Linked DNA regions of Nisaea sediminum. The main gene of each other region encodes a partner of the protein of the gene in region 2 in a complex. Links are inferred from orthologs where the notes say so. Each region holds a gene or a part of one and is shown on either strand. Other genes may lie near its edges.

Region 1 (16,629 bases), 530 kb from region 2 along the record:
CTGCTGTTGCCGCTCGCCGTGACGGTCGCCGGCGCCGCATGGTTCCTCTCGGGAGACCCAGTGCGAGGCCTCGCGGTGCTGGTCGTCGCCACGCCCTGCCCGCTGATCCTCGCCGCTCCCGTCGCCTTCATTTCCGGCGTCTCGCTCGCGGCCCGGCGCGGGGTGCTGGTGAAGGGAGGAATGGCGCTCGAGGCACTCGCCCGCGCGCATACGATCCTCTTCGACAAGACCGGCACGCTGACCATCGGCGGCGCCCGCCTCGTCGCGGTAGAGACCGCGCCGGGTCACGATCCGGTCGAGGTGCTGCGCCTCGCCGCCTGCCTTGAGCAGGCGTCGCATCATGTGATTGCCCAGGCGATCGTGGGGGCGGCCGAATCCCGCGGCCTGACGCTCGTGCCGCCGACCGACGTGCGCGAGGAACTCGGCGCCGGCCTCACCGGCACGGTAGACGGCAAGCGGGTCGCCGCCGGCAGCCTGACCATGACCACCGGCGGCAACCAGCGCGCCGCCTGGGTCGACCGCGCCCAGCGCCGGGCCTCCTGGCGCTCCGCGCTGTCGGTCTTCGTGACGGTCGACGGTGCACTCGTCGGCGCCCTTCTGCTCGGCGACTCCCTCCGGCGGGAAGCGCCACGCGCCATCCGCGCGCTGCGCGAGGCCGGGATCGGCCGCATCGTCATGGTGACGGGCGACCATGCGGACGCGGCCGAAACCATCGGCGCCGCGCTCGATCTCGACGCGGTGCTCGCCAACCGGGTTCCGGCGGACAAGGTCGATGCGGTCGAATTCGAGAAGAAGCGTCATCCGACCCTGATGGTCGGCGACGGCATCAACGATGCACCGGCCCTCGCCGCCGCCGACATGGGGATCGCCATGGGCGCGCGCGGCGCCAGCGCCAGCTCGGAGGCTGCCGACGCCGTGGTGCTGATCGACCGGCTCGACCGGGTGGCGGACGCGCTTGCGATCGCCAAGCGCTCACGCCGCATCGCGATGGAAAGCATCGTCGCCGGCATGGTCATGTCGCTCGTCGCGATGGCGTTCGCGGCCGCCGGCTACCTGACACCGGTCGCCGGTGCCATCCTGCAGGAAGGGATCGATGTCGCGGTGATCCTGAACGCGCTCCGCGCCCTGGTGCCGCCGGGCCTCGGGATGAAGCCGAGCCTGCCGGAAGAGGCCGCCCAGCGGCTGCGCGACGAGCATGAGGAAGTGGAAGCCTGGCTCGACCAGCTCCGGGCCCATGCGGACGCGCTCGACGATGCGGAGGGTGCGGAAGCTCTGGCGCATATCGCCGAGGCGAACCGGATCATCAACGAGGATATCGTCCCGCACGAGCGCGAGGACGAGGTCAATGTCTACCCGAAGCTGGTGCCCCATCTCGGCAACGCGCACGGGCTCGCGGCGATGAGCCGGGCGCACCGAGAGATCCAGCACCTCGGCCGCCTGCTCGACCGGCTGGTGAGCGGCGTCGGCGAGGACGAGGCGGACCGCTACCTGATCCGCGACGCCCAGCGCATCATCGAGTCCGTAGACGCCCTGGTGCGCATCCACAACGCCCAGGAAGAGGACATCTTCGACTACGCGGCGGGCTAGACCCGGACACGGAGCTCCGCAACGCGGCTGCAGGTAGAGCACAGGTGCCTTTCTTCCGCGTGTGCGCCGTCGGAGCTGAAAAAGCGAGCAAATCCCTGTAGTTTCGTGAACAGCCTCCCACCTCGCGCGCATCACGCATGCAATGCTGCGCTGCACAATAATATTGAGATAGGTCAGCATTACTGTATTATGAGGCGCGAACGGACGCCTTCTCGTGCGTCTCCCGGCGAAACCGCACGGGGGTCGGAAGAGTGGGCGGGAAATCCCGGGACATCCATCGATTTCGAGAGAGATGCGCACCCATGCTGCAGGCGATGAAAACGCGTTTGTCATCCGCGACGGACGGAACCAATCAAGAGCACAAGCTGACCCCCGGCCAGATCAAGACGGACATCCTCTCCGGCCTCACCGTCGCCCTCGCTCTAGTTCCGGAAGCGGTCGCCTTCGCCTTCGTCGCCCATGTGCATCCGCTGGTCGGCCTCTATGCCGCCTTTATCGTCGGCCTGATCACCGCCGTCTTCGGCGGCCGGCCGGGCATGATCTCCGGCGCGACCGGCGCGCTCGCCGTCGTCATGGTCGATCTCGTCACAAGGCACGGGGTCGAATATCTGTTCGCCACCGTCGTCCTGATGGGCCTATTGCAGATCTTCGCCGGCGTGATGCGCTGGGGCAAATTCATCCGGATGGTGCCGCATCCGGTCATGCTCGGCTTCGTGAACGGGCTTGCGATCGTCATCTTCCTCGCCCAACTCGGCCAGTTCAAGGTGAAGACACCGGAAGGCGGAACCACTTGGATGAGCGGAGAGCCGCTCTATCTGATGCTCGGCTTCACCGCCGTGACGATGGCGCTGATCTATGTCGTGCCAAGGATCACCAAGTTCATCCCGGCCCCGCTCGCCGCGGTCGGCATCGTCTCGCTGGTGGTCATCGGCTTCGATCTGGACCTGCCGCGCGTCGGCGATCTCGCCAGCATCGAGGGCGGGTTGCCCGCCTTCCACATTCCGATGGTGCCGCTGACGCTCGAGACCTTCGAAGTGATCCTGCCCTATTCGCTGATCCTCGCCGCCATCGGCCTGATCGAGAGCCTCCTGACCCTGAACGTCGTCGCCGACATGACCGAGACCAAGGGCGGCGCCTCCAGGGAATGCCTCGCCCAGGGCATGGCCAACACGGTCACCGGTTTCTTCGGCGGCATGGGCGGCTGCGCGATGATCGGGCAGAGCGTGATCAACGTGAAATCCGGCGGCCGCACCCGGCTCTCCGGCATTTCCGCCGCGCTCTTCCTGCTGAGCTTCATTCTCTTCGCCTCCAGCCTGATCGAGCAGATCCCGCTCGCGGCGCTGGTCGGCGTCATGTTCATGGTGGTGATCGGCACCTTCGCCTGGCGCAGCCTGACCATCATGCGCCGGATCCCGCGCAAGGACGCGCTGCTGATCGTGCTCGTCACCATCGTCACCGTCTTTACCGATCTCGCCATCGCGGTCGTGATCGGCGTGATCCTGGCCGCCCTGTTCTACGCCTGGAACGCGGCGACGCGGATGCATGCCGTCTCCGGCATCGACGTCTCCGGCGCCAAGATCTACAGCCTCGACGGCCCGCTCTTCTTCGGCTCGACCGAGAGCTTCCTCGCCCAGTTCACGCCGAAGGAAGACCCGGACCGCGTCGTCATCGACTTCATGAATTCACGGGTGGTCGACCATTCCGGCCTGCAGGCGATCGAGAGCCTCGCCAAACGATATGACGAACTCGGCAAGCGCCTGCAGCTCCGCCATCTGAGCCGCGACTGCAAGGTACTCCTCGGCAAGGCGGGACAGCTCGTGGAAGAGCGCGACGACGAGGATCCGGTCTACGGGGTCGCCAGCGACTACGACCTCCGCATCGGTCAGGTCGGCACGGGGCACTGATTACCCGAATGCCGACCCACCCCTTCCGGTCGGGGTTATTTCGCGAGCTTGGGGTCGATCTGCCAGATCTCGCTGACCAGACGGTCGCCGTGATAGGTCAGGACGTAATGCACCGGCACGGTTCCCTTGCCGAGGAACTTCACGTTCGCGGAGACCGTGCTGCCTTTCGGATTGGCGTGCTCCGCGACATCGGACACCTCGACCTTCAGCGGCCCCTGGGCGCCGGTGAACTTGCGCCAGACCGTTTCGATACTGGCCTTGCCCGCATGGACACCGTCGAGCGGCCCCCCGATCCAGTAGAGCGTCGCATTGTCCGCGTAGTCGGCGAGGATCGCTTCGACGGCGCCCTTGCCGATGGCCTCGAAATGACCCGTCGCCCTGTCCCGCGCGGAAGCGGCGAACGCGTCCGCCGCGAAAGCCGAAACGGACATCAGTCCGACGGCGACGAGAAGTGCGGATTTCTTGAATGCTTTCATTATCTGGCCCTCCAGTGACCGGTTGCGAATGAAAGCATCTACGCCGCGAGATCGAATTTATTCCCTCGCGCTGCGGCTTTTTCCCATCTCCCCGTCACGATTCGTAGAGGGCCCGTACAATCCGGGCGGCTCCGGAGAGTTCCTGCTCGGAGAAACCGCCGGAGAGGCCGAACCCCTTGTGGCCGTCCACCCAATAGACCACGCCGGCCCCGGCATTGCGCCGGTATTGCATCGGAGTCCGACGCGCGCCCGCGAGGTCGTTCCTGACATAGACGACCATGCGGCGCCCCTGCCCGTTTTCGTACATCAGAAGAGCCGCCGGCGCGGCCTCGCCCATCAGCAAACGTCCACCCACGAGGGTGAAACCGATGGTCTCGAGCCGCGGGATCTCGAAGGACATGCCCATCCGGTTCGACAGCCATGCCGAGAGATGGTCGGCATCCGTCCCGCTGACCTCGACCGGATGCCGGACTTCGGGAGCGTAGACCGTATAGGCAGTCGCGGCCCGGTCGGCGATCCGGGCGGCATCACTCGACGGACCTCCCAGATACCCATTGGCAAACCAGCCGGATGCTCCGCCGACCAGAAGGCCCGCAATGGCAGCGGCGGCCGCGAAACGGACGTGGAAACGGGGGCGCCGGGGCGGAACGAGAAAACCGGACTCGATCTCCGTCGCCGGTTCGCCAAGGGCCGGATCCAGAGCTTCGCGCAGCGTCTCGTTGAGCGATCTGTATTCCGCGACCTGTCGCGCCGCGTCCGGATGCTCCGAGAGATAGGCTTCGACCGCCGCCGCGCGTGCGGGCGATAGCCTGTCGTCCGCGTAGGCGTGAAAGTCGTCGGTGGTGATCGGAAGGTCGTCGTCGTGGTTCGTCGGCATGTCACTTCACCTGTCTGATGGCCGGCGTCGCGGCCGCGCGGAAACAGAGTTCGCGCAACCGTTCCCGCCCCCTGTGCAATCTCGACATCAACGTGCCCGTCCGCACACCGAGGATCTGGGCCGCTTCCTCGTAGCTCAGCCCCTCGACGGCGACGAGCATGACCGCCTCGCGCTGATCATCGTTCAGGCTATCGAGAGCAGCCAGAACCTGCCGCACCTCGGCGCGCTGTTCCTGCTCCGCGGCGGAGGACAATTGCACCGTTCCGGCATCGATGGACACCAGATCCGGGCGGACGGCCCGGCTCCGCACCTGATTGACGAAGATGTTGTGCATGATGGTAAACAGCCACGGCCTCAGCCGTCTGTCCTGCTGCCAGAGATGGAACCGGCTCAACGCCCGCTCAAGGCAACTCTGCACCAGATCGTCGGCGCCGTCCCCCCCACGGGTCAGGACGCGCGCGTATCGCCTGAGATGGGGTATCTCCTCCGTCAGCAGGAGACGGGCATCCTTCTGGTGCGTCAACGCGGCGTCCTCCACCAATCTCCGGCCGGTCCGGAGACTGGCTCTGATAAGGGGAATACAGCGCGTCGCGCATTTTATTCCCGCGGCACCGGAAATTTTTTCAGAGCGCGAGAGAGGGGCGCATCGGACGTCCGACGATGCCCTCGATCGCGAGACCGATGGAGAGCGCGTGCGCGTCCATTCCGCGCCGGCACAGCACCTGAAGGCCAACCGGCAGCGCCGAGCCGAACTGCTGGATCGGGATCGAGATGCCGCACATGCCCCAGAGATTACCCGGTTGCGTATTGCGCGAGGCGGCCATGCCGCGCGCGCCGCCTTCCTCGGTCTTCAGCGCCTCCGCCGGCAGCGTTACCATGGGGGTAGTCGGCGCGATCAGCCCATCCAGCGGACGCAGCGCTTCGTCCGCCAGCTTCTTCAGCGTCTCGTGGCGGCGCAGCGCCAGCGCGTAGTCGATCGCGGAGACATCCAGGCCAACCGACGCCCGCGCCGCGGTGACGCTGTCCATGCCGTTGCGGCCCGCCTTGAAACGGTCGACGCCGAGGCTCGCCAGGATCTCGGTGCCCACGATCGGCGGGAAGATCGTTTCCCGCTCCTTCGGGTCCGGCAGGTCGCTCTTGTCGAGTTCGACGATCGTGATCCCGACCTCAACCAGCGCCCGCAGTGCCTTGTCCATGCAGTCTTCGACCTCCGGATCGAGATCCTCGAAGAAGAACTCGCGCAGCAGACCGAGGCGAAGCGTGTCGGGCGAGACCGCTTCCGGAACCTGGATGCCCATAGTCGCCGCATGCACGATGGCCGAGTCCTCCGCCGAACGGCAGAGCGCGCCGACGGTATCGAGGGTCGGCGAGAGCGGAAACACCCCGTCCGTCGGGATCAGGCCGATACTGGTCTTGAGGCCGGACAGGCCACAGAAGGACGCGGGGATCCGGATCGACCCGCCGGTATCGGAGCCGAGCGCGAAGCCGCACAAGCCCGCCGCCGTCGCCACACCCGAGCCGCTGGAGGATCCGCCCGGAATGCGCTTGGTTTCGAGATCCCAGGGATTCCAGGGCATGCCGCGGGCCTCGTTCTGGCCCGTCCCGCCGAGCGCGAACTCGACCGTCTTGGTCTTGCCGAGAATGACGACGCCGGCTTTCTTGAGACGCTGGACGTAGGTGCCCTCGGGGCCGGTGATTTCGGCGGACTCGATGAGCGAGCCGTTGGTCGTCGGCATGCCGTCCACCGCGTAGATATCCTTGACCCCGATCGGCACCCCCATCAGCGGGCCGAGGTCGGTCCCGGCGCGCAGAAGCCCGTCCATCGCCTGCGCGGTCTGCAACGCGGTTTCGGCGGCAACATGCTGAAAGGCACCGAGTTTTCCGTCGAGCGCATCGATGCGCTCAAGACAGGCCAACGTCACCGCCTCGCTGCTGGTTCGCCCCGCGCGCAGGTCGCGCGCAAAGCCCGCGAGCCCACCATTTTCAAACGGATCTTCCGGAATTCTTGCCATCGCCCTCACCCCCTGCCTGCCATATTCCTGACGTGAATGGTCTGCAGATTAGCGTCCCTTGCCGTCAGGACAAAAGCGCGGACATGGCAAGAGAGCCGTCCGTGCGATCCGGGATTCGCCGCCTGCCTCCACTCGAGGCTATCGCTGGCGCTCCCGAGCGGCTATATCCTTGGGAGGTAACGCAAATGGAAAGCCCGGGCGAGCGATGATCACCACTCACTCCGCACTGATTTACGCCATGGTTCTGAGCGCGGCTGCAGACGGCAGCGTCGACGACGAGGAACTGGAGACGATCAGCGAAATCATCAATGTGCTGCCGATCTTCCAGGATTTCGAGATCGGCAATTTCGGCCAGATCGCAGGCTCCTGCATCGACCTGTTGAGCGAGCCGGATGGGCTCGACGCGGCGGTCGACCAGATCAAGCGCACACTGCCGGACCATCTCGGAGCGACCGCCTATGCGCTCGCCTGCGACGTTGTCGCCGCCGACGGCACGGCCACGCAGGAAGAACTGCGGTTCCTTGAGATCCTGCGCCACGAGCTGAATGTCGACCGTCTGACCGCGGCTGCCATCGAGCGCGGTTCGGCCGCGCGCTACGCGAGATCTTAAGCGGAGGGGGCCGCGCCATGTCGGCCCAGAAACCACTCGACGGAAGACGGATCGGTCTGATCGGCCTCGGCCGGCGCGGCCTCGCGGTTGCGCGCAAACTGACCGAAAACGGTGCGCGTCTCCATGTCTGGACCCGGAACACGGCGAAAGCGGTGGGACTGGCGGAGGCGCATCCGCTGATCGAGGTCGAACCCTGCCCCCGGGATGTCGCGCGCTATACCGAGGCGACGCTGGTCGCGGTCAATAGCGACAAGGCGCTCGAACGGGTGATCTTCGACCCGGATGAGGACCGTTACGGGGTTTTGCACGGCACACCTCCGGAAGGGCTGATTGTCGATATCGGCGAAACCGGCCCCAAGATCACACGGACATTCGCGGATAGGGTGCGTCAGAGCGGACGCCTCTGGATCGACGCGCCGATTACCGAGGCGGCTCTCGGCGGCACGCTCTCCGTCGGTGGTCAGGATACGGCCTTCGCCCGGATCTGGCCGGTCCTCCACGTGCTTTCGAAAAAGGTTCTCCATGCAGGCCCGATCGGCTCCGGCCAGGCGATCCGGACTTGCGGGGCCGCGATCCACGGCCAGATGGTACAGGCTCTCGCGGAGGGTCTGGCGCTCGCCGCCGCCTCCGGTGTCGAAGCCGAGGCGTTGCTCGCCGCCCTTGCCGACAGCGCGGTCGGCGGCGCCGTCCTCAACGAGACCGGCCGCAGGATGGCGGACCGCGAATTCCGCGCCGGCCGCACCGTCCGGATGCAGGCGGAACTGACCGCGCAAGCCAAGGACCTCGCCCGCGCCGCGGGCCTCACGCTCGGCGGCCTCGACAGCAATGCCGCGCATTGGGAAACCCTGGTCGACGGGGGGCAGGGCGAACTCGACATTTCCTCGCTGATCCTCGAGATCGCCGAAGCGCCGAAGGACCTGGAATGAGCGCCGTCGGGGCCGTTCTGTTCGATATCGGCAATGTTCTGATCCACTGGGACCCGCGCCATCTCTATCGAAAGATCTTCAGGACGCCGGACGGTGCTCCCGACGAGGCGCGCATGGAGTGGTTCCTCGGCGCGATTTGCACCACCCCGTGGCATATCCGGCACGATCTCGGACGGCCACCGGAGGAACAGATCGCCGACCTGATCCGGCTTCATCCTGAGCACCGGACGGAAATCGAGGCCTTCTATGGCCGTTTCCAGGAGATGATCCCGGGCCCGCTCGACGGTATCGTCGCGGCCAAGCAAAGGATGAGGACAGCCGGGATCCCGGTCTACGGCCTGACCAATTTCGGCGCGGAGACCTTCCGCGAGACGCGCGAACGTTTCGGCTTCCTCAAGGATTTCGACGGCGTGGCGGTCTCCGGCGAGGAAGGCATCATCAAGCCGGATCCACGGATCTTCGAACTTTGCATCTCGCGCTTCGGCCTCGTTCCGGAACGCACGCTCTTCGTCGACGATTCGTCGCGTAACATCGCGGCGGCGGACGAACTCGGCTTTCGGACCCATCACTTCGTCAGCGAGAGCGCGTGCCTCGAAGCCTTCAGGAAATGCGCGCTTATCTAGGGTCTGCCGATTGCGGTGTCCCCCGGAGCGGGTAGACTGCCGCCCATGCAATACGATCCGGCCCTTCTCGCGGCCATCACCGGAACATTTCTGCTCGCAGGGACCGTCAAGGGCGTGATCGGCCTCGGTCTGCCGACCGTCACGCTTGGCCTCATGACCCTGCTGCTCGATCTGCCGAGCGCCATGGCGCTTCTGGTCGTGCCTTCTCTTGCCACCAATATCTGGCAAGCCTCCGTCGGCGGGAACGCGCGGGCCATCCTCGCAAGGATCTGGCCGTTCCTCGCCACCGCGACACTGACGATCTGGATCGGCGCCCAGGCGCTGAGCCGCGTCGATCTCTCCTATCTCTCCGCCCTGCTCGGCCTGCTGCTGGTCGCCTATGCGGCCAGCGGCCTCGCGGGGTTCCGGCTTTCCCTCTCGCCAAGGAGAGCACGCTGGAGCGGCCCGCTGTTCGGAACGGTCAACGGCATCCTGACCGGAATGACCGGATCCTTCATGGTCCCCGGCGTCCTCTATCTGCAGGCGCTGGGCCTCACCCGCGACATGCTGGTGCAGGCAATGGGAATGCTCTTCCTCCTGTCGACCGCGGCCCTCGCCCTCGCGCTCGGGCAGAACGGCCTCGTGAGCGCCGAACTCGGCATGGTCTCGGCATTGGGGCTGGTGCCGGCGCTCCTCGGCATGGTGCTGGGGCAGAAGATCCGCAGCCGTCTTTCCGAGGATCGGTTCAGACGGGTCTTCTATCTCGGAATTTTCGTGCTCGGTCTCTACATCGCCGCGCGCGCGATAGAGCTCTGACCCCGACACATAGCTCAAACGTGGCGGCGCCAGAGTTCCCGGCCGCTCGAGATGAGGGTCTGGTCGAACATCGGGCCCCTGGGCTCGCCGGCCTTCCGGGGCTCAACCTCCTCCTCATACCTGCTGCGGAAGACGTTTATGAAGAGGATCATATCGACCGTCCTGCCGTCCGCCGCGAGAGGAAAGAGGACGCGCCGCACCTTCAGGAAATTCTTGTCCCGAAACTCGAACACACTGTCACTGACGACCGGACTCGTGGCGGTCAAGACGGAGCGGTAAAGATCCAGGAGGAAGGCACCGTAGTCGCCGAGCTTGATTTCCCCGACATCCTTGCCCGTGAAATCCTCACCGAAGATGTTGTTCAGGTGAGTGCCGAGAAGCCGGTAGCGAAACGCCTGTCCGCCTTCGAGCACGTCAATGAGGCCTATATGGGGGAGCAGATCCGGGATCTCCGTCGGATCGATGTCCCGCCGTCCCGGCAATCCACCTGCAGACTTCTTGCTCCGCCAGTAAGCGATCAGCCGTTCGATCCGATCCTCGATCGGAGGAACGATCTCTTCCAGACGCCCTGCAGACGCGTCACCCTCCATATCCAGCGACCAATCCCGAAAGAGAAAGTTCAAGTCACGGAATGCAGCCCGACCACCCTACCAAAATTTTGATCTGACGCAAATTTTTGCCAGAGAACGACAAAAAACCCTCCAGGGAGCTCCCTGGAGGGTTTCTTGGATTTATGCGGAAGGCTGACTTAGAAGCCCATGCCGCCCATGTCCGGCATGCCGCCACCCGGCATGCCGCCGCCGGCACCTTTCGGTTCCGGCTTCTCGGCGACCATCGCTTCCGTGGTGATCAGCAGACCCGCAACGGAGCCGGCGTTCTGCAGCGCGGAACGAACGACCTTGGCCGGGTCGATGATGCCGGCCTTCACCAGATTGGTGAATTTGCCCTTCTGCGCATCGAAGCCCCAGTCGGTGTCCTTGGACTCGAGCATCTTGCCGACGATGACGGAACCATCTTCACCAGCGTTCTCGGCGATCTGACGTGCCGGGACCTGGATGGCCTTGCGCACGATGTTGACACCGATCTTCTGGTCTTCGTTTTCCAGCTTGATCTTGTCGAGAGCCTTGACGGCATAGAGCAGGGCGGTACCGCCGCCCGGAACGATGCCTTCCTCGACCGCGGCGCGGGTCGCGTGCATCGCGTCGTCGACACGATCCTTGCGTTCCTTCACCTCGATCTCGGTGGCGCCGCCGACGCGGATCACCGCGACGCCGCCAGCCAGCTTCGCGAGACGCTCCTGGAGCTTCTCACGGTCGTAGTCGGAGGAGGTTTCCTCGATCTGCGCCCGGATCTGGTTGCAGCGGGCCTCGATGTCCTTCTTCTTGCCGGCGCCGTCGACGACCGTCGTCTCGTCCTTGGAGATCTGGACGCGCTTGGCGGTGCCGAGCATGTCGACGGTAACGTTCTCGAGCTGGATGCCGAGGTCTTCGCTGACGACGGTGCCACCGGTCAGGATGGCAATGTCTTCCAGCATGGCCTTGCGGCGATCGCCGAAGCCCGGAGCCTTGACGGCGGCAACCTTCAGGCCGCCACGCAGCTTGTTGACGACGAGCGTGGCGAGCGCTTCGCCTTCGACGTCCTCAGCAATGATGAGGAGCGGCTTGCCGGACTGCACGACCTGCTCGAGAACCGGCAGCATCGCCTGCAGGTTGGAGAGCTTCTTTTCGTGCAGCAGGATGTACGGGCTTTCCAGCTCGCAGGTCATCTTGTCGGCGTTGGTGACGAAGTACGGGGAGAGATAGCCGCGGTCGAACTGCATGCCCTCGACAACGTCGAGTTCGGTGTGCAGGGACTTGGCTTCCTCGACCGTGATCACGCCCTCGTTGCCGACCTTCTCCATCGCCTTGGCGATCATTTCGCCGATTTCGGCTTCGCCGTTGGCGGAGATGGTGCCGACCTGAGCGACCTCACCGGAGGTGGAGATCTTCTTGGCGCGCTTCTGGATATCGGCAACGACGGCCTCGATGGCGGTGTCGATGCCGCGCTTCAGGTCCATCGGGTTCATGCCGGCGGCGACGGCCTTGGAGCCTTCGCGCACGATGGCCTGAGCCAGAACCGTAGCGGTGGTGGTGCCGTCACCGGCGATGTCGTTCGCCTTGGAGGCGACTTCGCGCACCATCTGTGCGCCCATGTTCTCGAACTTGTCGGACAGTTCGATTTCCTTGGCAACGGTCACGCCGTCCTTGGAGATGCGCGGGGCACCGAAGGACTTGTCGAGAACGACGTTGCGGCCTTTCGGGCCCAGGGTAACCTTGACGGCATCCGCGAGCACATCCACGCCCTTGAGAAGGCGGGCGCGTGCATCGGTGCCGAACTTGACGTCTTTAGCAGCCATGATGGATCAGTCCTTTCTTAGGATTCCAGAACGCCCATGATGTCGGACTCTTTCATGATCAGCAGTTCTTCACCGTTGATCTTGACCTCGGTGCCCGACCATTTGCCGAACAGAACCTTGTCGCCGGCCTTGACGTCGAGCGGCTGGACCTTACCGGTCTCGTCGCGCGCGCCGGAGCCAGCGGCGACAACTTCGCCCTGCATCGGCTTTTCCTTGGCGGAATCGGGAATAATGATGCCCCCGGCTGTCTTCTCCTCGCCTTCAGTGCGACGGACAACAACCCGGTCATGCAATGGCCTGAACTTCATGCCATAACCTCCGAAAAACTCGTCTGAGTGACGTTTTCTAACTGAGCGCTCGCCGTGGCGAACCTAATTATTAGCACTCACCAACGGCGAGTGCTGACGATGTAGGGAAGCGCGAAACCACTGTCAAGGAATAGCCAAGCGAGTCTGGAAAAATTTTCGGACCGAGAAGAGGCGGGACGCGGTCCACACGAGACCGGCAGATGGGGCCGCCGGGGAGGATTTCCAAACGGAATCTTGCGGAATAGCGGTGAGAGACCCCTAGCAGCAATCAAACCGATTTGCTGCTAATCAATTGATTTTATTTAGTTATTGCGAGGCGCCGCTGTTCTACATCAAAATTTCCGCAATCACAATTGATGGAGTTCATGAATGTCGATTGAGCCTGTCGTCCTGTTCGAGCGCCGCGTGACGACCGCGGAAATTCTCTACCGCATGCCGGACTATCCGGATCTGCTGCAAAGCTTCGTCTGGCAGACACACGACGTCGTTCCGAAATTCCCGCGTCTGAGGCGCTTCCTCGATCATTGGCGGCTCAATATCGAAGCGCAGATTCACTCTGTTCAGATCTGCGCCGGCTCCCTGACCGGGACGGCCAACTTCAACGCCGCGGACATCGAATTCCGGCTTCACTGACACCACCCGCGCGGGTGCGGCATTGCATCCATTTGACCTCCGCCGCACCCGACGCCACATTCCGCCGGTCGTTTTGTCCAAACGGAGAGTGGCGTGAACCCGTCCAGCCCGTCCTACAGCCCCGCCCTGCCGGAACACGCCGCAGCCGACCGGTCCGTCGCCTACTGGCTCGCCGGGGTCGCCGTCATGGTGTTTCTGATGATCGTGATCGGCGGCATCACGCGGCTGACCGAGTCCGGCCTATCGATGGCCGAATGGCGCCCCTTCATCGGCTGGATCCCGCCCCTGAGCGAGGCGGAATGGTATCGGGTCTTCTCGCTTTATCAGGACACGCCGGAATTCCAGAAGGTCAATTCCTGGATGACCATCGAGGACTTCAAGCAGATCTTCTTCTGGGAATATCTGCACCGCGTCTGGGGGCGGCTGATCGGAATCGCCTTCGCCGCCCCGTTCCTGATCCTCGCCGTCTTTGGCAAGATCCGCCGCGCGCTCTACCCGCGGCTCGGCCTGCTCTTCCTGCTCGGCGCCCTGCAGGGCGCGATCGGCTGGTGGATGGTGAAGAGCGGCCTGGTCGACAATCCGGCGGTCAGCCAGTACCGGCTCGCGATCCATCTCGGCGTCGCCTTCGCCATTCTCGGCGTGCTGCTCTGGACCGTACTCGGCCTGCTCCGTCTCCCCGGTGAAGGGGACAGGCACCTCAGGCGCCATGCCGTCGCGGTGCTGCATCTGATCGCCCTGACGGTGATCGCGGGCGCCTTCGTCGCCGGGCTCGATGCGGGCCTGATCTACAACACCTTCCCGCTGATGAACGGGCATGTCGTCCCGCCGGACTACGCCTTCGCCGAGCCGTTCTGGATCAACATCTTCGAGAATCCCGCGACGGTGCAATTCAATCACCGCGTCATTGCCATCCTCACCTTTGCCGCGATCGTCTGGCTCCTGGTGCGGGCCATGCGTTCCGAAGACCTTGCGCCCCGCACCCGGCTTGCCGTTCACGCGCTTGCGGGGATGGGTGCGATACAGGTCGCACTCGGGATCTCAACCCTGCTCGCCCAGGTCCCGGTATGGCTCGGCGCGGCGCATCAGGGCGGCGCGGCGCTAACCTTCGCAGCCGCGGTCTGGGTGCTTTTCGAATTGTCGGGTCCGCGCGGCGCCCGCTGAGCGACGCCTCCGCCGGCGGACCTCAGTCCGTGCTCTTCCATTCCGCAAGGAAGCGCCGGAACGCGTCGCGCCCGACCTTCGCGACCATATCGACCTGATCGAAGGACCGCGGTTCGGGCAGGTAGGACAGAACGGCCTCCATGAAACGATCGGCATCCTGCGTTTGCGGAGGCTCGCCGTCGAAGGAGACATAGAGCGGATTGCGCAGGGCCCACTGCCTGCCCGGGCTCCAGAGCCTGCTGCGAACGATCTGCTCCGCAAGATCCCGAACGCTGTTCCGGCTCTTCAGCCGGGCCGGGTAATGACCCGTTTTCGCGCGCTCTTCCTCGTTGTAGTCGAGAACGATGCAGCCGAACCTCTGCGGATCCACCAGAACCTCGCTGTCATCCAGACTGCCGGTCGACATGAGGACGAAATCCACCAGCCCGTTGTCCGTCATCGGCAGACGCGGAAACCAGAAGCCTTTCAACACATCCGCCGTCGCGAAGAACAGCTGCGGCTGCAGATTATCGATCCGAAGCCCGTTTGGCAGACGCGTGAACAGCCGTGACGGATCGGACGGGATGGAATCAAGCGTCGGGCCTGCCGCGTTGAAATAGATCCGCGCGGAACTGTTCCCCGCGAAGACCCGGACCATCTCCTCCGGCGATATGCTGAGAGACCCGTCGGCGGCGATCATGCCGTCGAAAACTGGTTCCGCCGCCTCCCCGGCAACCCAGAGATCGACGGTGAAGGCCGCTTTCAGACCGGCTGTCTCCGCCCGTTCCAAGAGGTAGGCCATCGAGCCGTCGGAGAAGATATAGTCGGCCACGAGACCGATGAAGTCCGCGCCCTCGTCGCGTGCCAGAAACATGGACGCCCAGTGACTGAGGGACAGCGCCTGATAGGAACTTGCCTGGAGACCCGATTGCAGGATCGGGCTCACATTGAGGAAGACCGTCCGGTGCCGGCCGCAAAAACTCCGGAACACCGGATCGGCCTGCAACCGCTTCCAGTCTTCCGGCGTGGTGAAGAAATGGAATACCGTCTCGCCGGTCTCCCAGAGCTTGCGGTTCCGCGCCCCGAACAGCGACGGCAGGCTGTATTTCAGCCACATGTCGACATATTTCGCCCCCCAGACGGGCAACGAAATAATGCGCCGCTTGCTTGAGCTCCAGCTGTGAGGCTGTTCCTTGTAAGCGGTCAGCAGACCGAGAAGCAGCTTCAGCTTCCTGAAATTGAACTGGCTGTCCGGATCGCCGCCGAGCGCCGGATCGAGCAAGTCCGCGAACCGGGCGCAGTCCTCGATTTCTCCCTGGAACAGCAGGAAATACAGGAACAACAGACACCCGATATCGTGCTCCATAGAGGGGTCGCGTCGCTCGAGGCCGTCCCTGACCTCCCGGAAAAAACGCAGCAGCTCGACCTCTGTCGCTCCCAGATCCCCCATCGCAAAGGCCATCTCCGCGAGGAAGAACCGCATCTGCGGAGAGCGCCCTGCCCCGAGCCGGACGCGGCGCAAGGCCTCGACCGCCCGCGCGGCGAATTCGCGTCCCCGACGGTGCCCCGCCAGCAACTGGATCACCAGCATCCAGGCGCGCGGATTTTCCCGGCCGCACATCGCCGCCGCAGTGGCCGCGAAACTGGGGTCCTCGTGCTTCCATTCGGCGTCGACCATCCGCTGCCACAGGATCGGCTCCGCAGGCGCCAGGATCAGTGCCCGTTTCAGCATGGGCGTCGCCTCGCCGCCGCGCCGCCGGCTCCACAAGAGGTCCTGGTAGGCGATCCAGCCCTGCGGATCCCTCGGCTGCAGGATCTTGCTGAACCGCCGGTAAAGCTTCTCGGCGCCGTTGACGTCGTTTGCATTCTGATAAAGTTGAGCCAGCGGCAGCATATCTCCGGAAAGTTCCGGCGACACGACAAGCGACCGCTTCAGATCGCTGCGCGCGGACCCAACATCGCTTTGACCGAACTGGATCTTCGCGCGGATGGAAAATGCCTGGCTGGAGAAATCACCGAGGATGACGTTCCGCCGGGCATGAACGAGAGCATTCGTCGCCGCGCCGCGCGCCGCCAGGAATTTCAGAATCCTGAGCTGCGCACCGCCGGATTGCGGATGCGCCAGGGCGGCTCGGCGCAGAGCGCGATCCGCTACATCGGCCTGCCCCACATTCTCGGCCGCCTCGGCGAGCCGGAACTGCGCCAACTCATCCGCCGGCTTGGCACCTGCCACCGCCTTCAGGATCTGGAAGGCCGATGCATGGTTCCCGCCGGCGAGCAGTACGATACCGGTCAATTCATGGGCGTCGATATTGTTCGGATCGGCGGCGAGAACGTCCTGCA
Region 2 (4,103 bases):
CTCTAACAGTCCGACCCGGCCGAAACCGGGATAATCGACCCTCCGGAAGCGCAAAAAAAAAGTGGGCCGTTGGCCCACCCTATCAGCGTTACCGATTGGGTCATGTAATGGAAACCCGAATATAACCCAGTGCGCGAATGCTTCAAGAAAATTCGGTCAACCGGTGGTATCGAGACGCTCGAAACGCATGAAGGCCGGCCGCCGGCCCTGCGCCCGGGCCTTGGCCTCGTAGCGCGTCTCGGGCCAGTCGTCCGGCCGGACCCGCCAATCCTGCGGTCCGCGCGCAAGCCAGCGAAATCCCTCATTCGCCGTCGCCCGCGCCAGCATCCAGCGCAGATAGCCCATATCGTCGGTTGCCAGCCGGAGCTCGCCACCCGGCTTCAGCAGGCGGTGAAATTCGGCAATGGTCTCGTGCTGGATGATGCGGCGTGCATGGTGCCGCTTCTTCGGCCAAGGGTCGGCGAAGAGTACGGCGATCCGGTCGAGGCAGCCATCCGGCAGTACGGCGAGCAGGTCGCGCACGTCGTCCGGATAGATCCGCACATTGCCGAGACCGCGATCCTCGCAATGGCGGATCAGGCTGGCGACGCCGTTCATGAAAGGCTCGGAGCCGATGAAGCCGACCCGTGGGTTCATTTCCGCCTGGGCGGCCAGATGCTCGCCGCCGCCGAAGCCGATCTCGAGCCAGATCTCTTCCGTATCCGGCGGAAACAGTCTCCGTGGATCCAGCCTGGCGCCGGGTGTGTCCGGCAGCTCCACGCGAAGCTCCGGCAGCCGCGTTTCGAGCAGCGTCTCCATACCCGCACGCAAGCGCCGACCGCGCCTTCTGCCATAGAAGACGCGGTCGCGCTGTACAATGTCTTTCGGATCTTCCTTGCCCGTGGGCACGGTTCAGTCCCGTTTCTCGTCAGGTCCTTAAGCGAAAGCGCTTTTCAGATCGTCCACGAGGTCGAGCTTCTCCCAGGTAAAGAACCCTTTGCCGCCATCCTCGCGTCCGAAGTGACCGTAGGCCGAGGTCGGCCGGTAGATCGGGTTGCTCAGGGCGAGACGCTCGCGAATGCCGCGCGGCGAGAGATCGACCACATCACGGATGACGGACGAGAGCTTGGCCTCGTCCACCTTGCCCGTGCCGTAGGTCTCGAAATAGATCGAGAGCGGATGGGAGACACCGATGGCGTAGGACACCTGGATGGTGCATTTGTCGGCGAGGCCAGCGGCCACGACGTTCTTGGCGACCCAGCGCGCGGCATAAGCGGCCGAGCGGTCGACCTTGGTCGGGTCCTTGCCGGAGAAGGCGCCGCCGCCATGCGGCGCGGCACCGCCATAGGTGTCGACGATGATCTTGCGTCCGGTCAGGCCGGCATCGCCGACCGGGCCGCCGATCACGAAGCGCCCCGTCGGGTTCACATAGAAATGGTCTTCCGGGCACATCCAGCCCTCGGGGAGAACCTTCAGCACGTGCTTGCGCACCATCTCCCGGATCTCGTCCTGCTCGAGATCCTCGTCATGCTGGGTGGAAACCACGACGGAAGTCGCGCCGACCGGCTTTCCGCCAACGTATTTCAGCGTCACCTGGCTCTTGGAATCCGGACCGAAGCCCTTCTCGGCTCCGGCCTTCCGTGACTCGGCCATGGATTTCAGGATCTGGTGCGAATAGTGGATCGGTGCCGGCATGAGCGCTTCGGTCTCGCGACAGGCATAGCCGAACATGATGCCCTGATCGCCGGCGCCTTCGTCCTTGTTGCCCGCGGCATCGACACCCATCGCGATATCGGTCGACTGCTCGTGCAGCAGCACATCGATATCGGCCGTCTTCCAGCTGAAGCCTTCCTGCTCGTAGCCGATGTCGCGGATAGCCTCGCGCGTCGCCTCGACGATCGCATCCTTGGTGACGGATGCCGGTCCGCGCACTTCGCCGGCCAGGATGACCTTGTCGGTCGTCGCCAGGGTTTCGCAGGCCACGCGGCTCAGCGGATCCGCCGCAAGAAACATGTCAACGACCGTATCGGAGATCCGGTCACAGACCTTGTCCGGATGTCCTTCGGAAACGGATTCGCTGGTGAATTCGTAGTCGGATTGAGTCAACGGGGGCTCTCCTAGGAAATGAGTTGCACCCATGCCGGCATAAAGCGTACCCGTGAACGCCTGCCTCGGTCGGAAGCGCCGTACATGAATCTCTATTCGGTGAATCTGTCGAAGGCACCGAGAGGTAGGATTACCTGCCGCTTTTGCGAATCCCGGTCAAGCAGAAACCGACGCGGTTCCTATTCGGACTCCTCGCCGTCGAAAGTGTTCGCGATCGAACGCATCAGATCGAACAGCCGGCGCCGGGCTTCCGGGTCCGCGATCCGGTAATAGGCACGAACGAGTTCAAGGGTTTCGCGACGGTTCATCGGGTCGTCGGGAAGCTGGTAGGCCTCTGGTTCCTGCTCTTTTTCGAACAGGCGTCCGGGCGACTGCTCGCGGACTTCCTGTGCCATCTCTTCGAAGAAGTAATTGACCGGAACCTCGAGCACCCGGCTCAGATCGTACAACCGGCTCGCGCCAATCCGGTTTGCGCCGCGTTCATACTTCTGCACCTGCTGAAACGTCAGTCCGAGCGCCTGACCGAGCTTCTCCTGGCTGATGCCGAGAAGCGTACGGCGCATGCGGACGCGCGATCCGACATGAACGTCGACCGGATTCGGTTTCCCCAGGCTGGCCATCCGGCCACCGGGACGACGCTTTCTCGACGGCTGCTCCATGTTCAGAACCATTAATCTAAAATTGCGCTGAAACCAGTTACCCATACAAACGTATGCAGTCAACAGGAAAGCCTTAACAAAAAAAAGAAAAAAGAGCGCTAGCTGGCCCTGCGGAGAAATGCCGCTATTAGTGGCAGAAGTGCCAGCACTATTGCCACGCTGTCTCCGACGCGCGCATAGAGCGTTTTACTTGGCAAAGCAGGGGGTAGCGGACTGTCGATCGCGCCCGCCCGCTCAAGAGGAAGCGATGCCAGAATACGTCCGTATGCATCGATGACAGCGGAAATTCCCGTATTCGCAGCACGGATAATCGGGATTCCCTCTTCCACGGCACGCATCCGCGCGGCCGCGAGATGCTGGTAAGGCCCTGAACTGAAACCGAACCAGGCATCGTTGGTTACGTTTACCAGAAGCCCGGGACGGGGTCCGGCAGGCGCCGTGACGGCGCCGGGAAAGATGACCTCGTAGCAGATCAGGGAGCCGATCGGCGGCAGACCCGGCGCCTCAAAGCTGCCCGGACCGGTGCCCGGCGTGAAACCTTGGCCGGTCTTCACCACCGGTCCGAGCGGCAACCATTCGCTGAACGGCACATATTCGCCAAACGGAACGAGATGAAACTTATCGTGCCGGGCGATGATCCGGCCGGTGCGGTCGAGCGCTACGACGGCATTGTAGTTCCGGGTGGCGTCGGGAAATCCGGGTACCGCCTCACGCAGCGGCGCTCCGGTCATCAGCACGGCATCGCCGGCCGGCAGCAGGGAGCCGAGATAGGCCGCGAACTCCGGCTCGCGATTGAGGGCATAGGGGATTGCCGTTTCCGGCCAGACCACCAGACGCGCAGGCGGCAATGCACCGAACCCGGCCGGGACGGCATCGGCTTCGCGCAACCGCGTCAGCATCGCATATTTTGCGACATGCCCTCGGATCAGCTCGCGATTCCACTTGTCCCGCTGGGGAATGTTTCCCTGCACCACGCGCACCGTCGGCGCAGCCGGATCGAGCGGCGTGGCCGCATCCAGGCGGAACTGGCCATAACCGAGAAAAAGCAGCGGCAGCAGAAGCGAGCAGACACCGATGCCGCGCTCAAGTCGCCCGGCGCCGTTCCGCAGCAACAACAGCGGAGAGAGTGCGAAGAGCATGACGAAGAAGCCGTAGCCATAGGCGCCGAACAGCGCCAGCGGCTGCATCAAGACATCGGAAAAGGACCAGGCGGAGGCCGGCAGATTCCAGGGAAAGCCGGTCGCGATCGACCCGCGCAGCATCTCGGCGAGCGTCCAGGCACCGGCGAAAACCGGCGCCCGCAGCCAGCCGCGCGGCCGGAGCCGGTGATAGAGCAGCGCGGCAAGCCCGCCATAGAGC

The links.
Region 1: the proteins of metK (region 2) and groL are in contact, whole or in part, in a cryo-EM structure (PDB 8P4O), measured with the Escherichia coli proteins. The link is inferred for Nisaea sediminum from one-to-one orthologs.

Annotation. Positions count from the first base shown.
Region 1 is NZ_JACZCQ010000006.1:25,758-42,386, forward strand. Bases 9,883-12,733 are described here. They hold groL (chaperonin GroEL), read right to left. Parts: upstream 12,206-12,733; coding sequence 10,559-12,205; downstream 9,883-10,558. Other genes in these bases: IG122_RS12155 (PAS domain-containing protein), read right to left, coding at 9,883-10,400; groES (co-chaperone GroES), read right to left, coding at 12,223-12,513. In the rest of the region: IG122_RS12105 (heavy metal translocating P-type ATPase), read left to right, coding at 1-1,587; IG122_RS12110 (SulP family inorganic anion transporter), read left to right, coding at 1,890-3,491; IG122_RS12115 (nuclear transport factor 2 family protein), read right to left, coding at 3,527-3,967; IG122_RS12120 (anti-sigma factor family protein), read right to left, coding at 4,062-4,844; IG122_RS12125 (sigma-70 family RNA polymerase sigma factor), read right to left, coding at 4,846-5,367; IG122_RS12130 (amidase), read right to left, coding at 5,468-6,856; IG122_RS12135 (tellurite resistance TerB family protein), read left to right, coding at 7,062-7,466; IG122_RS12140 (NAD(P)-dependent oxidoreductase), read left to right, coding at 7,484-8,392; IG122_RS12145 (HAD family hydrolase), read left to right, coding at 8,389-9,015; IG122_RS12150 (sulfite exporter TauE/SafE family protein), read left to right, coding at 9,061-9,810; more of IG122_RS12155, read right to left, coding at 9,825-9,882; IG122_RS12170 (Usg family protein), read left to right, coding at 12,883-13,146; IG122_RS12175 (COX15/CtaA family protein), read left to right, coding at 13,240-14,307; IG122_RS12180 (tetratricopeptide repeat protein), read right to left, coding at 14,330-16,629.
Region 2 is NZ_JACZCQ010000006.1:562,069-566,171, forward strand. The notes cover bases 1-2,909. They hold metK (methionine adenosyltransferase), read right to left. Parts: upstream 2,086-2,909; coding sequence 916-2,085; downstream 1-915. Other genes in these bases: trmB (tRNA (guanosine(46)-N7)-methyltransferase TrmB), read right to left, coding at 157-888; IG122_RS14700 (helix-turn-helix domain-containing protein), read right to left, coding at 2,265-2,648; lnt (apolipoprotein N-acyltransferase), read right to left, coding at 2,843-2,909. Outside these bases: more of lnt, read right to left, coding at 2,910-4,103. UniProt on the Escherichia coli protein: Catalyzes the formation of S-adenosylmethionine (AdoMet) from methionine and ATP.